Regions from separate parts of the Dehalobacter restrictus DSM 9455 genome, predicted to be linked through region 3. Evidence: a T-box and tRNA genes for the amino acid it is inferred to sense, from the RefSeq annotation. Region 3 holds a T-box; the other regions hold tRNA genes.
The links. The T-box of region 3 lies ahead of leuS (leucine--tRNA ligase). A T-box ahead of a tRNA ligase gene usually reads a tRNA of that ligase, here a tRNA-Leu.
Positions count from the first base shown of each region.

Region 1: it encodes a tRNA-Leu, which carries the amino acid that the T-box ahead of leuS (leucine--tRNA ligase) is inferred to sense. The anticodon was not compared.
Region 2: it encodes a tRNA-Leu, which carries the amino acid that the T-box ahead of leuS (leucine--tRNA ligase) is inferred to sense. The anticodon was not compared.

Region 1 covers NZ_CP007033.1:1,809,865-1,814,768, forward strand. Annotated here, with positions in the region: gene DEHRE_RS14805 (hypothetical protein) at 1-112, opposite strand, end outside; gene DEHRE_RS08670 (hypothetical protein) at 421-792, opposite strand; tRNA gene DEHRE_RS08675 (tRNA-Leu) at 1,190-1,276, opposite strand; gene DEHRE_RS08680 (putative signal transducing protein) at 1,387-1,584, opposite strand; gene coaD (pantetheine-phosphate adenylyltransferase) at 1,606-2,091, opposite strand; gene DEHRE_RS08690 (DNA polymerase III subunit alpha) at 2,190-4,904, opposite strand, start outside.
Region 2 covers NZ_CP007033.1:1,841,146-1,846,049, reverse strand. Annotated here, with positions in the region: gene DEHRE_RS08845 (hypothetical protein) at 1-6, shown strand, start outside; gene DEHRE_RS08840 (hypothetical protein) at 3-839, shown strand; partial or broken gene DEHRE_RS08835 (IS1182 family transposase) at 990-2,593, shown strand; tRNA gene DEHRE_RS08830 (tRNA-Leu) at 2,948-3,034, opposite strand; gene DEHRE_RS08820 (IS1182 family transposase) at 3,604-4,904, shown strand, end outside.
Region 3 covers NZ_CP007033.1:570,861-575,764, forward strand. Annotated here, with positions in the region: gene nadD (nicotinate-nucleotide adenylyltransferase) at 17-658, shown strand; gene DEHRE_RS02770 (RNA recognition motif domain-containing protein) at 740-994, shown strand; gene yqeK (bis(5'-nucleosyl)-tetraphosphatase (symmetrical) YqeK) at 1,198-1,782, shown strand; gene rsfS (ribosome silencing factor) at 1,786-2,133, shown strand; T-box leader at 2,162-2,356, shown strand; gene leuS (leucine--tRNA ligase) at 2,476-4,904, shown strand, end outside.

The DNA.
Region 1 (4,904 bases), 1.2 Mb from region 3:
GTATAGCTCTTGCAGTTTTTCTATCAAGGGACAAAGATAGTGATTCGCGTAGAATATCAAATCTTCCAGATTTTTTTGTCGTATTAAGAACTGCTGTTTTTGCACTCGCCACCTCTCTTCCCCTCCGTTCTAATCGATATTTCTTGTACATTTATTTTAACCTACTTTCCATATATATACAAGCAAATTAATTAAACTTTTCTTTAATACATTATTCTATTATGTATGATATATGTTAATTTATACAAATAGTAAAGGCTCATGAAATAAAATCTGAGCCTTTTAAATGTGTTTACTTTATTCTGACAAGAATATTCTTTCGTATGCTTAAATAAAACAAAAACGAACCCCATTAATTTTTAATCATGGGGTTCGTCAGTAATCTGAGCATGATTGATCATGCTCTTCCTATATATACTCTTACGATAGGTATCTTTTTACTGATTCTATCAGCTGTGTTTGATAGTTATAGATATCATCAACGTCCGATATTTGAATTCGAATCGGGTGTTTATTCTCATCAGGAATGTATAAATATTTCTGCTGTGCATTTAAGCCTAATCTACATATCCACTTTAGTTTATTATCATCCAATAGAATACCAAAATATGATTCGGTATCTCTAAAGAATATCCTTGATGAATTAACTGCCGGATTCAAAACACTTTTTACTGCATAATAATATTCTAACTCTTCTTGTGTTGTCTCTATTTTATTTTTTAATTCCTGATCCTTCTGTACAGTAGTTGCTGCCTCCTGTGGTTCTTGTTCAACCTTTTCTGAATCACCCATCGCAGCTTTTAGCCGATCATTAACTATCTCATTTAGAAATTGGTTGTATGATTTTTTTACTATTTCCTTAAATTTATCAACAGTTGCCTTTGTTCGTTTCCCCTCATATCAATTCATCAATAAAATCCATGATTTTCCTCCTATATACCTTGTTTTATACATTAACAAGAATCTTTTGCTAATTTAGCATATATTTTACAGTCATATACTAAAATCCTTCTTTTACACTGATTTTCCATCTAAATAGGGATGATCAAAAGTCCAAATAATAATGCAAAGAAGAGGATGAAATAATATCGCCCTCTTCTTGTGTTATCTGCCTAAAAAAATCTGTACAAATATAAATTTCAATACATTTGGGCAAAAAATAAAAAGGCCCAAAAGCCTTTAAATTTCATGGTGCCGAAGGCCGGGGTCGAACCGGCACATCCTCACAGATATCGGTTTTTGAGACCGACGCGTCTGCCAATTCCGCCACTTCGGCACGCCTTACTTTTGCTATTTTATAATATCAGCGTCAAAAACGCAAGTACATTGCCACTTTTTTTACGGCCATTTTCATATTATTTTTTACTCCGATAAAGACAACTTGGATTATGAACGCATAATACCGGTCAGGATCTCGTTGGCTTCCTCAGCCTCCGACTCCGGCACGAGTATTTCGACGCTTACGTCGACGGATTCTTGGGAACCTACTGCTTTTAGCTGGACTAAAATACCTTCGTCTGCAAATGCTTTTTGATATTTTTCAGCGACTGCTTTATTTGGTGCTATATAAATGACTGTCCACATATTCTATCCTCCAATAAGCATTTAGACCATCTTATTATACTTTTGAATCATTGCTTTCTCCACATTTGGCGGAACTAATCCTGAAACATCTCCTTTCAGACTTGCCGCCGATTTGATCGAGCTGGAACTGATGAACGAATACTCGCTTTTTGTCATTAAAAAGACGGTCTCGATGTCGGGAGCCAGCTTTTTATTCATCAAAGCCAGCTGAAATTCGTATTCGAAATCCGTCATGGCCCGCAAGCCTCTGATCAGCGCAACAGCTCCGCATTCACGCGCAAAATCCACAGTCAGACCGCCAAAAGACTTGACTTCAACATTTTTCATATCGCTGGTTTCGCATCTCAACAGTTCCTGCCTTTCTTCCAATGAAAAAAGCGTCTGTTTGTTACTTTCGGAAGCTACCGCCACAATGACACGGTCAAAAAGGTAAATAGCTCTATGCAGGATATCAAGGTGCCCATTGGTTACTGGATCGAATGTCCCCGGGTATATCGCAGTTCGCACAAAAAATCTCCTTCAGTTCAGAAAATATCTCAGCGTCATAAAATCTATTTATGGGATTCGCCCCAAAGTAACAATATCCTGCCTCTTCCAACAAATTTTTATTGCCATCTTACCTGATCATTTCCCAAAAGCGCAATAAGCGCCCTGTCAAGCTCTTCAGATGGCCTGACAAAATAATTTGGACTTATCTCAAAGGTCTTCTTATTATCCTGGCAAAAGAAATAGACAGGATGCGTTCCGCGAAATGCCCCAAGGATTGCCAGGATCTTATCGGTCAGTTCCGTATCCTGATTGCTTGGAATCTTCAGAAACAATTTATCCGGTTTGACGCTGCATTCCTCGATCGGCAGAACTTTTTCAGCAAATATTTTCTTTTCATCTTCATTCACATAATAACGACCGTGAACAACCACAATATGGTCGTTGTCCATCCTGACAACTTCCGGAAACAATCTGGGGAATACCAGAACCTCAATCGTTCCGGTCAGATCCTCCAGTAAGAAGGTAGCCATCATTTCCCCTTTTTTCGTTATTGTTTGCCGATAAGAATTTATTATCCCACCCAGAATGACCTTTTTTTCTTCCGCACTTTCGAGACAGGCCGCAATTTCTGAACTCGTGATTTTCCTTAATAGGTCATTCACGGAATAAAGCGGATGGGCTGTGAGATAAATACCGATATACTCCCTCTCCATCTTTAGGATCTCGCTCTCGCTGAATTCCGGTATTTCAGGCATACGCAACCCTTCATCGAGGTCCTGGTCGAGATCAAACAAAGACATCTGGCCGGATTCGTTGTCCTTTTGCCGGTTCTGGGCCAGCTCCAGGGCCTGATCCAGGACTTTCATAGCCTGAGCGCGGCTGCACAGTGACTGAAACGCGCCGGCCTTAATCAGACTTTCAAGGGTTCGTTTGTTTAGAACTTTAGCATCCATGCGTACAATAAAGTCATAAAACGACGCAAACGGGCCGTTAGCTCTTTCGGCGATGATCCTGTCAACCACCTGTGTCCCGACATTGCGGATCGCCTCGAGCCCGAAACGTATCGCTCCGTGTTCTATGGTAAAATCCCGGTAACTGTACTGGACATCGGGCGGCAGAATCTCAATGCCGCTGCTCCTGGCTTCCTGAATGTAAAAAGTGACTTTATCTGATGCGCCGATTACGGAACTCAGCAGCGCTGCAGTGTATTCGAGCGGATAATTCGCCTTCAGATACGCTGTCTGATATGAGATCATCGCATAAGCCGTGGCATGCCCCTTATTGAATCCGTACTCGGCAAATTTGGCCATCAGATCAAAAATCTCTTCAGCTTCCTTTTCACCTATACCCAGACGGAGCGCTCCCGGCACAATCCATTCACCGCCGCTGTCCTGCAGGCCGTAGATAAAATTCTGCTTTTCTTCGGCCATGATCTTCTTGTCTTTTTTTCCCATGGCCCTGCGCAGAAGATCTGCTCGTCCAAGAGAGTATCCGCCAAGATTCTGAGCTATCTGCATGACCTGTTCCTGGTAGACGATAATCCCGTAGGTCGGTCTTAAAATCTCTTCTATTTTTGAATGCAGGACTTTGATCAGCCCGCCATGCTTCCGGCGCACGAACTCCGGAATCTGTTCCATCGGACCGGGCCGGTACAGCGCGTTTACCGCAATAATATCTTCAAAACAATTGGGCTTCAAATCTTTTAAGATGGCCCGCATGCCACCGCTTTCCAGCTGAAATACACCTGTACTGTTCCCTTCGGAAAGCAGCTGATACGTCGCTTGGTCGTCGAGCGGCAAATGGTTCAGGTCAAGCCGGATATCGCGGGCCTGTTCAATATTTGCAAGCGCTTTGGTCAGGATCGTCAGGTTCCGCAGACCCAGGAAATCCATCTTCAGCAGTCCGATCTCCTCAACCGTTTTCATCGGAAACTGCGTCATCAAGAGCCCGTCGGAGGTTTTCTGAAGTGGAAGGTAACTGGTCAATTCGTCCCTGGCAATCACGACGCCGGCAGCATGCGTGGAAGCATGCCGCGGCATCCCCTCCAGGGACTTGGAAATCTCATACAACTTTTTGATTTCCTCTTCTTCCCTAACCATTTTCTGCAATTCAGGAGAAACGGCCAGCGCTCTTTCCAGCGTCATGCCCAATTCATACGGTACCGCTTTGGCGACTTTATCGACTTTGCTGAGCGGTATATTCAGGACTCTTCCGACATCCCTCAGCACGCCCTTGGCACCCATGGTACCAAACGTAATGATCTGGCAAACCTTCTCTTCCCCATACTTTTCTGTTACATATTTGATGACTTTTTCCCGGCCTTCCGGGTCAAAGTCGATATCAATATCCGGCATGGATATCCTTTCCGGATTTAAAAAACGTTCAAAAAGAAGATCATGGCGCAGTGGCTCCACGGAGGTGATGCCAAGCAAGTACGCAACCATACTCGCAGCTGCTGAACCACGCCCCGGACCGACTGCAACATCATGCTCCCGGGCATACCGGCAGAAATCGGACACAATCAAAAAATACCCGGAAAAACCAGTCTGGGTAATAATCCCAAGCTCATATTCCAGCCGCTCGCGCTGTTCCGGCGTTTCCTCCGGGTAGAATACCGGGAACGCCTTCCAGCATAATTCCCGCAGGTACTCGTCCAGGGTGCAGCCTTCCGGAACCTCGTAGACCGGCAGATAATGCTGGCCAAACGAAAAGCTGACGTTGCAGCGCTCCGCAATCTCATTCGTCTGGCGTAAAACCTCGGGCGTCTCCCCAAAAAGCAAATTCATCTCCTGCTTGCTTTTCAGATAATACTCCCTGCCCTCAAAGCTCAT
Region 2 (4,904 bases), 1.3 Mb from region 3:
GAATGAATACGCTCACAATGGATGTAGACTTTAATAAAATATCAAAAGCTAAAGCTTCCCCTGAGAGTAATCATTCGGATTTTATATCTGCTATAAAAAGCTTCACTTCACCAAATAATATAGAATTCACCTTTAGCGCAGGAATTAATGGGTCGAATGTTGATGTTTATGAAAAACATGAGGTTTTATTTGCCGAATATACAGTGATTTTTACGGATGAAAAAAGTTTTGAAATAAGGTCAGGGTATAAAGAACCAAAGTCATTGAATAAACATAATAGTGTTCTATCAAGGATTGGTGGTGCTATTATGGGATGGCTTGCTTGTTCTCCAATTGAATCTTTCGCTGAAGAGATTAAAAGTTCTTATACGCAGCATGTCGGCTTAATTGCCTCTCTAGCGGCTCTAGGTTCTGCTTTTGCGGCTTGGACTGGTATTCCTATTTTTAGTATTATTGGTGGGTTTATTGGACTTGCCGTTTTTGACGCATTAATAAGCTTAATACCTGGAGCAGTTAAAGAAGGGAAGGAGAAAGATCATAGCTTACAGGCCAAACTATGTGCTTTTTGTGTAAACTTAGCCGCAATTATGGTTGGCGTTATTGCCCATAATTACTTTGTCAACTTGACTTCCGGGCTAAGTAGTATTGAATATTTCCCTGCCAAAGTCGTATCCAATGTTCATTATTTGATTGTCTTTTGGGTAGGGATGATCTATGTTACAAGAGTCATCGGATATGCAGCAAAAATTAATAAGGTACCAACTCCATGGTTTGTTAAAGCATTGAAAGGAATTGGTTCTAATAACGAAAAAGGGAAAAAGGGAAATAAAGAGTTATAATCTTTTTATAAATGGATATTTATTTTTGGCAAATCAAAAGGGGCTGTTGCACAACGAACGTAACCGTTCGTGGGCAATAGCCCTACTTTTATTGCGTGAGAAATAGCAAAAGCGGGCTCAAAGAGCCCGCAAATACTGTATAATTTAGTTATGCAACTAAATAAATTACACAACAAAAATTATACAGAATATCATGATGGGTATCAATTAGTTTTACCATTTAATTTTGAGGTATTAATACCGGAGGATGACTCCGTTCGACTGCTCAGCCACATACTGGAGGGATTAAACTACAAAGAGCTCTATCAGGCATACTCTTCTACCGGAAGAAAACCTGCAGTCGAACCAAAAATCCTATTCAAGGTGCTGACTTATGCTTACATGAACAATATCTATTCGAGCAGAAATATTGAGAAAGCCTGCCGAAGAGATATTAATTTCATGTGGCTCTTGGGGGGAAATCCGACCCCGGATCATTCGACCATTGCCCGGTTTCGAAAAGACTATCTCGTCGATGCCATCGACGGATTATTTTATCAAATGGTCATCTATCTGCATCAGATCGGCGAAGTAGCCTTCGAAAATCTGTTCATCGACGGGACAAAAATTGAAGCGAGTGCCAATCGTTATACCTTCGTTTGGAAGAAGGCAGTGAGCAAAAATGAAAGCAAAATGTTTACTAAGATACAAGGTTGCCTGGAGAAAATTAATGAAACCTACCATACAAATTTCAGCGTCAACAAAGATAGCCTGTGCCGTGATCTGGCGGGAATAGTCATGTATTTAGAGGAGAAGCAAAAAGAAGAAAACATCGAATTTGTTTATGGCATTGGCAAACGGAAGACAGAATTGCAGCGATATACCGAACAAATCAAAGAATTTTCCTTACGTCAGGCAGAATACGATAAACATAATGCTCTGTTTAATGGCAGAAATAGCTACTCCAAGACAGACACGGATGCCACCTTCATGCATATGAAAGACGACCATATGCGCAATGCCCAGCTAAAGCCGGCTTACAATGTTCAGATTGGAGTCGAAGGCGAATACATAACGGGCATGAATATTTTTCAAGACAGAAACGACTTAAACACGCTGATCCCCTTTTTAAAAGAGATGGAGGGCCGCTTAAAATACCGGTACAAGAACATCATTGCCGACTCCGGCTATGAAAGTGAAGAAAACTATCTGTATCTGGAGAAGCAAAGACAGGCCTGTTACATCAAGCCGCAAACGTATGAGCAATGGAAGAAAAGAAGTTTTAAAAATGATATCAGCAAACGAGAAAACATGGATTACAATGCCGAAAAAGACGAATACACCTGCAGTAACGGCAAGCAACTTAAACCTGCAGGAATCACAAATAGAATGTCAGCAACCGGTTATCGGTCTGAAATAACGGTATATGAATGCGAGGACTGCCAAGGCTGTCTCAAGAGAGAGAAGTGTACAAAGTCCAAAGGAAACCGACGGATGCAGGTTTCCAAGAAATTCATCGAGAAACGCCAGGTATCCTATGAGAATATTACATCCGAAAAAGTATCTTACTTAGGGTAAATCGGTCTATTCAGGCGGAAGGCGCCTTCGGGGTCTTGAAGAACGATTACAACTTCAATCGTTTCTTAACACGCGGCAAAGTAAGTGTGAAAAATGAGTTTATGCTGTTGTGCTTTGGATATAACTTCAACAAGCTTCATGCTAAAATACAGAATGAGCGCATTGGGAAACCGCTTCACCGGCTAAAGACGGCTTGATACTAGCGGGATAGACTGCTTACTTCCAAAGACATATCGATTACAAAGACCAAAGATTAGGCGATGCAATGTCTAACCAGCATAAGCGGAGCATGGATTGCGCAGCGCGGCTTTTTGCGCCACGGAGGGCGCAACTTGCCGAAAGCGGGTAGACATTGCATCACCCTGCCTTCTTGAGCCTTATTAGTCATACCTATGACTATCCAGTTATGAAAAAAGCCAGCTAAAACCTATAACGATTTTGCTGGCTACTTATTTAACTATTGGAGAAGGCGGTATTGCCCCACTACATTTGTAGTTTTGCAACACCGCCTTTTTAGTGCCCTCATGAATAGCGGGTTTTTAGACGAATTTTGGTGCGGCCGAGAGGACTTGAACCTCCACGAGCGTAAGCCCACTAGTACCTGAAACTAGCGCGTCTGCCAGTTCCGCCACGGCCGCATCGACAGATTACATTATATTTGATGGTTCTATGCTTTGTCAACACAAAAGCGTAAAATACGCAATTGTTCGTTTTTCTGAAACCATTAGTTATAATTAAATCCCCCTGAGTGACTATTTTGTACTGAAAAGATGATTTAGCTTAATGTTAGTTATATCTTTTTATAGACCGAATAAGTGAATTAAGCATATAATGCATTACATATATTACCAACGGCTTAGAAAGGAGTGTTAAAAAATGTTTTTCTTTCCATTATTTGCTGGATTTGCGCTTGGAAGGTTATGGTCTCGTAACTACTATTGGTAAAATTTCTTATAAAGGGGCTAAGAGGTTAATTCCCTTAGCCATAAACATATAATGAATTAACCGTGAAACTTAATGGAACTTACGGTGCATATGGAGGTAGTTTTGCTATAACCAAAGAAAAGAAGGGCATTCAAAACGAGGCCACTGAAAAAGTGGTACCTGAACCTCAAAAGCAAAAGAGCTGGAATTACGAAGAAAGAAGTAATTCCAGCTCTTTTTTGATACAATTAAATAGAGAAAAAACTTCAGCGCAGGTAATCATATGATAAAGAAACAAACAAGCCTGGCCTTAAGTCCCTATATGGGCATATACGATTTGATCATACCCAAAGATAATTTATTGCGACAGATGAACGAATTAGTGGATTTTAATTTTATCTACGACGAGTTGGTTAATGTCTATTGTCAAAATAATGGACGAGGTGCAATAGATCCAGTTCGGATGTTCAAATACCTTTTACTAAAAAGCATTTTCGACATATCAGATGTTGATGTGGTGGAGCGATCAAAATACGATATGTCATTTAAATATTTTCTTGATATGACACCGGAAGAAGAAGTCATTGACCCCAGTTCACTGACCAAGTTCAGAAAGCTACGGCTCAAAGATACAAACCTGCTGGATCTATTGATCCAAAAAACAGTTGGAATCGCTTTGGAAAAAGGTATTATAAAAAGCAAAGCCATCATAGTAGATTCTACCCATACCCAGGCAAGATACAATCAAAAATCACCTCGGGAGCATTTAATAGAATGTTCTAAGAGGCTACGCAAAGCCGTCTATGCCATAGATGATAAGATGAAAGAGCAATTCCCGGCAAAAGTTAATAATGGCTTACTGGAAGATGAACTAGCGTATTGCCAAAAACTAATAACGGTCATTGAAAACGCAGAACACATTTCCGGTTACCCTGCTGTAAGAGAAAAACTAAATATGCTAAAAGAAGTGGTTGAGGATGACCATGAACAATTAGCCTTAATGTCAAAGGATGCCGATGCCAAAATGGGTCATAAAACAGCGGATACAGCCTTTTTCGGATATAAAACTCATCTAGCCATGACGGAAGAACGGATCATAACTGCCGCAGTTGTTACATCAGGAGAAAAACATGACGGGAAACAACTTCAGGCCCTGGTAGAAAAAAGTGAACAAGCAGGAATTGAAGTTACAGATATCATTGGTGATGCAGCCTATTCCGAAAAAGATAACATCGTATATACGAAAGAAAATAACATCAATCTGGTTTCTAAGCTGAGTAAAACAGTGACACATCAACAATCGAACCGAATAAATCCCAATATATTTGAATTTAATAAAGATTGTCAGATGTATGTTTGTCAGGCTGGACATATGAGCTTTAAAAAGACAAGCACCCGGCCTAAAAAACATGCTAAAGACGGTACAGGAACGGTAGAATCCTACTTATTCGACGTGGAAAAATGCAAAATCTGCCCCTATAAAGCAGGCTGCTATAAAGACGGGGCAAAAACCAAAACATATTCTGTAACGATAAAACACCACACGCATGAAGAACAGGCCATATTTCAGGATAGCGAATATTT
Region 3 (4,904 bases):
ATTTAGGAGATAAATAATGGAACGGAGTGTTCGCGAGTCAATCGCTGGCGGATGCCGGATTGGCATCATGGGAGGAACGTTTAATCCAATTCATTACGGCCATCTGGTGGCTGCGGAGACAGCCAGGGTCGAATTTGCGCTTGATAAGGTCTTATTCATCCCCACAGGCATTCCTCCGCATAAAGTCCATCATCAGATTGCAAATTCGGATCTGCGTTTTGCGATGGTCGAAATGTCTATCCGCGACAATGAGAATTTTATCGCATCCAGAATTGAGATCGACAGAGAAGGCCCTTCATACACCTATGACACTTTAAAAGCCTTGCATCTGTTGTTCCCCGAACAGGAACTTTTTTTTATCACCGGTTCCGATGCGCTCCGGGATATTTTGAGCTGGCGGGAAGCAGAAGGAATTATTGGAATATCCAAAATTATCGGGGCTTCAAGACCGGGGTATGAAATTGGTGGTTTTTTGGGAGAATTATTTGACAGATATCCTTATGCCCAAAACAGAATATTCGAGATGGAAATTCCCGCTCTGGCTATATCTTCGACAGATATCAGAAAAAGGATCTGGAATAACAAGTCTATTCGTTATTTGCTTCCAGAAGAAGTACGGCGTTTCATCATAGAAAATAATATTTACATCAGTAAATAAACATTTGACTTCCGATAGGATTGTATACTATAGTAATAGTTGTTTCATACTATAAACAAAATTATTTTAGAGGTGAATTCCATGACAAAAACCCTGTACGTGGGCAATCTCCCCTGGAGTACGACTTCAGAGGAACTGACTGAGTACTTTGCTCGGTTTGGCAATGTAATCGGCAGCAGAATCATTACCGACAGAGAAACCGGTCGCTCAAGAGGCTTTGGCTTTGTAGAAGTTGCTTCAGAGGATGCCGAGCGCTTAGCAGAAGAACTTAACGGTAGTGAGTTCAATGGCCGTTCATTGACAGTAAACGAAGCGAGACCTCGCCAAACTGTCTAATGTTTTTGGTTGGGGGTTTCTGTTAAGATAAATTCTGATCTTTAATGAGTCGTAGGACTCTATATAAATAGCATGAAGAATCCTGGTTTATCTTACATTCTCAGACCCTGGACCCGAGAGAATACGGTACAGCAAACTGTACCGTATTCTTGTATGACGCCCATGGATGGCAAGGAGCGGTAAAATAAGAGAGGTTGAACGTTGTGAACGACCGGCTGGAATATTTCAGAACTTTAGCCTCACAAAAACTTTCGCTGGAAAGATTTCAGCACACGCTTGGGGTAGAGGCTCTGGCCGTGGAACTTGCCCCGAGGTTCGGTGTAAAAGAGGGAGATGCGGGCTTAGCTGCCCTTACCCATGACCTGGCTAAGGAGTACACTTATTTGGAGCAGCTGAAAAAAGCCCGGGAATGGAACCTTATTCTTTATCCGGAAGATATGGAAATTCCCCAGGTCATTCACGGAAGAGTCGCAGCTTATATGCTGCAGATTCTTTACGCGATAAAAAACGAGGATGTCCTGAATGCGGTTGCGAATCATACCTTGGGGAGACCGGGGATGTCCCCTCTGGAAATGTTGATCTACAGTGTCGATCTCACGGAACCCGGGAGGAATTTCCCCGGTGTAGACAAGCTTCGCCAGAAGTTGTATCATGACCTTAAGACAGGTACACTGGCTTGTGTGGAGCATACCTTGTACTATCTGAAGGAGAACAATAAACCGATTCATCCGCTGACAATTCTGACGTATGAAGATTTGAAAAATGGAAAAGCGTCTAAAGGAGGTTAGAATTTGGAAATAAGTCATGACCAGCTGCAGAAAGTAGTTGACTTTATTGACGATAAAAGAGGCGGAAATATTCTGACCCTTGACTTAAAGGGAATATCCGTCATTGCAGATTATTTTATGATTGCCACGGGAAACAGCACGACTCAGACCAAAGCAATTATCGAGTACCTTGCAGAAAAATTGCCCGAGGTCGGGATTCCGGTTTTAAGGATAGAAGGGCTTCCTGAAGCTCAGTGGGTGCTGATCGACTGTGGTGATCTGGTTATACATATTATGACACCAGATACCAGAGAGTTTTATAGTCTGGAAAGACTGTGGGGCGATGCCCGGGAAGTCGTATTATATAATTAGATTTTAATTTGGATATCCAATCTAATATTTTTACGCTTTGAAGGAAAGCAGTACCTGAAAGGGATGGATCAGAGAGACGGCGGTTGGTGTGAGCCGTTTTCACCAGGCGGGGAACTCGTTCCTGAGCAGTGTCCGGGCAGCAACGGATGCCGGTGAGAACCGTTATAATCTTTAAGCGCACAGAATTAGGGTGGTACCGCGGGAGCAAACTCTCGTCCCTTGGGGATGGGGGTTTTTATCTATTTTTGGACTAGTAATATCTACCAGAAGAATGAACATTTGAAACATAAGGCAGGACAACTAAAGGCTGTTCTGTTGGAAAGAACTTTGGAGGTCGGATCTATGCAGGAAAGATATTTATTCAACGAGATTGAGTCAAAATGGCAGAAAGCCTGGCTGGAGAACAAAGCAGGAAAAACTGAGGAGAATAGCGGTAAAGAAAAGTTCTATGCACTTGCCATGTTTCCATACCCATCTGGAAACTTACATATGGGACATGTCCGCAATTATTCGATCGTTGATGTGATTGCCCGCTTCAAAAGGATGCAGGGCTATGATGTGCTGCACCCGATTGGCTGGGATGCCTTCGGCCTTCCCGCTGAAAACGCCGCGATCAAGCATCAGACACCGCCGGCAGAGTGGACCTGGAAAAATATTGCGAACATGAAGCGACAGCTTCAGGAAATGGGTATTTCTTACGATTGGGATAGAGAAGTTGCAACCTGCCACCCCGAGTATTACCACTGGACGCAATGGATTTTTAATCAGTTCTATCAACATGGTTTGGTCTATAAGAAGAAAGCCGCTGTAAACTGGTGCCCGTCCTGCGCGACAGTGTTGGCTAACGAACAGGTCGTGGACGGTGCCTGCGAGCGTTGCGACACACCTGTTACCAAAAAAGATCTTGAACAATGGTTTTTCAAGATTACGGATTATTCGGAACAGCTCTTAAACGACCTTGATAAGCTCACCGGCTGGCCGGAAAAAGTAAAAACCATGCAGCGCAACTGGATTGGCCGCTCTGAAGGGGCCGAAGCCAATTTTAAAATTGAAGGCACCACAGATATGATCACTGTATTCACAACCAGAGTCGATACGATTTTTGGCGTGAGCTATGTGGTTCTTGCCCCCGAACATCCGCTGGTTACACAGCTCGTCAAAGGAACACAGTATGAACAAGGCGTGCTCACTTTTATCGAGAAGATGAAAGGTTTGAACGAAATTGCGAGAACCTCATCGGAAGCAGAAAAAGAAGGGATGTTTATCGGACACTACTGCATCAACCCATTAAGCGGAGAAAGGATCCCGATCTGGATTGCCAATTACGTTCTTCTCGAATATGGAACCGGGGCTGTTATGGGGGTCCCGGGACATGATGAAAGAGATTTTGCCTTTGCCGGGAAGTACGGTCTGCCGATTGCGAGAGTCATTCTTGATCCTAAAGTTTCCGCTGCAGATAAAGATATGCCGATGAAAGAAGCTTATATTGAAGACGGGACCATGGTCAACTCCCTTGATTTTGACGGACTGGATAACCGGACGGCCTGGGGCAAGATGGCTGCCAAACTGGAAAAGCTGCAGCTTGGTGAGCGTAGAATCAATTACCGCCTTAGGGACTGGCTGATTTCCCGTCAGCGCTATTGGGGTGCGCCAATTCCGATGATTTACTGTGATACGTGCGGCGTTGTGCCTGTGCCGGATGATCAGCTGCCGGTGATGCTGCCCGATGATGTCGTGTTCAAGGCCGGTGAGAATCCGCTGACCACTTCCCAGAGCTTTGTGCAGACAACTTGTACGAAGTGCGGAGGCCCTGCCAGAAGAGAAACCGATACGATGGACACCTTCATGTGCTCTTCGTGGTACTATCTGAGGTATTGTGACCCGCGGAATCCGGATAAGGCTTTTGACGAGAAAAACGCGGCCAAATGGATGAACGTCGACCAGTATGTCGGCGGTGTTGAGCATGCGATCCTGCATCTGCTCTATTCACGCTTTTTTACTAAAGCCCTGAGAGATTTTGGCTACCTCCAGGTGGATGAGCCGTTTGCAAATCTGCTTACCCAGGGAATGGTCTGCATGGACGGTTCCAAGATGTCCAAATCCAAAGGAAATGTCGTCAGCCCTGAGGAGATCATCAGCAAATATGGTGCAGACACGGCCAGAATGTTCATTCTGTTTGCTGCCCCGCCTGAACGGGATCTGGAGTGGAGCGAACAGGGTGTTGAAGGTTGCTACCGCTTTTTAAACCGTGTCTGGCGGCTTATTGTCCAGTATCAAGCTGCCTTGGCTTCTGCAGGAAATGGCAGTACTGCACGTGAATCCTTCACGGAGCTCGATGCCAAAGCCAAACAAATGCGTTTTACCACACACAGTACCATCAGAAAGGTTACCAATGATGTCGGCAGCAGATTTAATTTCAATACCGCGATCAGTTCCATTATGGAATTGGTTAACGCACTTTACCTGTATAAAGAAGAAAAGGATGCCAACCTGGCCGTTGCCAGAGAAGGCATTGAAACACTGCTGAAGATCTTGGCACCGTTTGCCCCGCATATCACCGAAGAGCTCTGGGGAGAACTTGGAAACACCGAAAGCATTCATAAACAGGCCTGGCCCATTGAAGATGAGACGGCGCTGATCGAAGAGGAGATCACGATTATTCTCCAGGTAAACGGAAAAGTTCGCGACAAGGTTCAGGTCCCAGCCGAAATTTCTAAAGAGGAACTGGAAAAGATGATTCTGTCTTCAGAAAAAGTCAAACAGCACCTTAA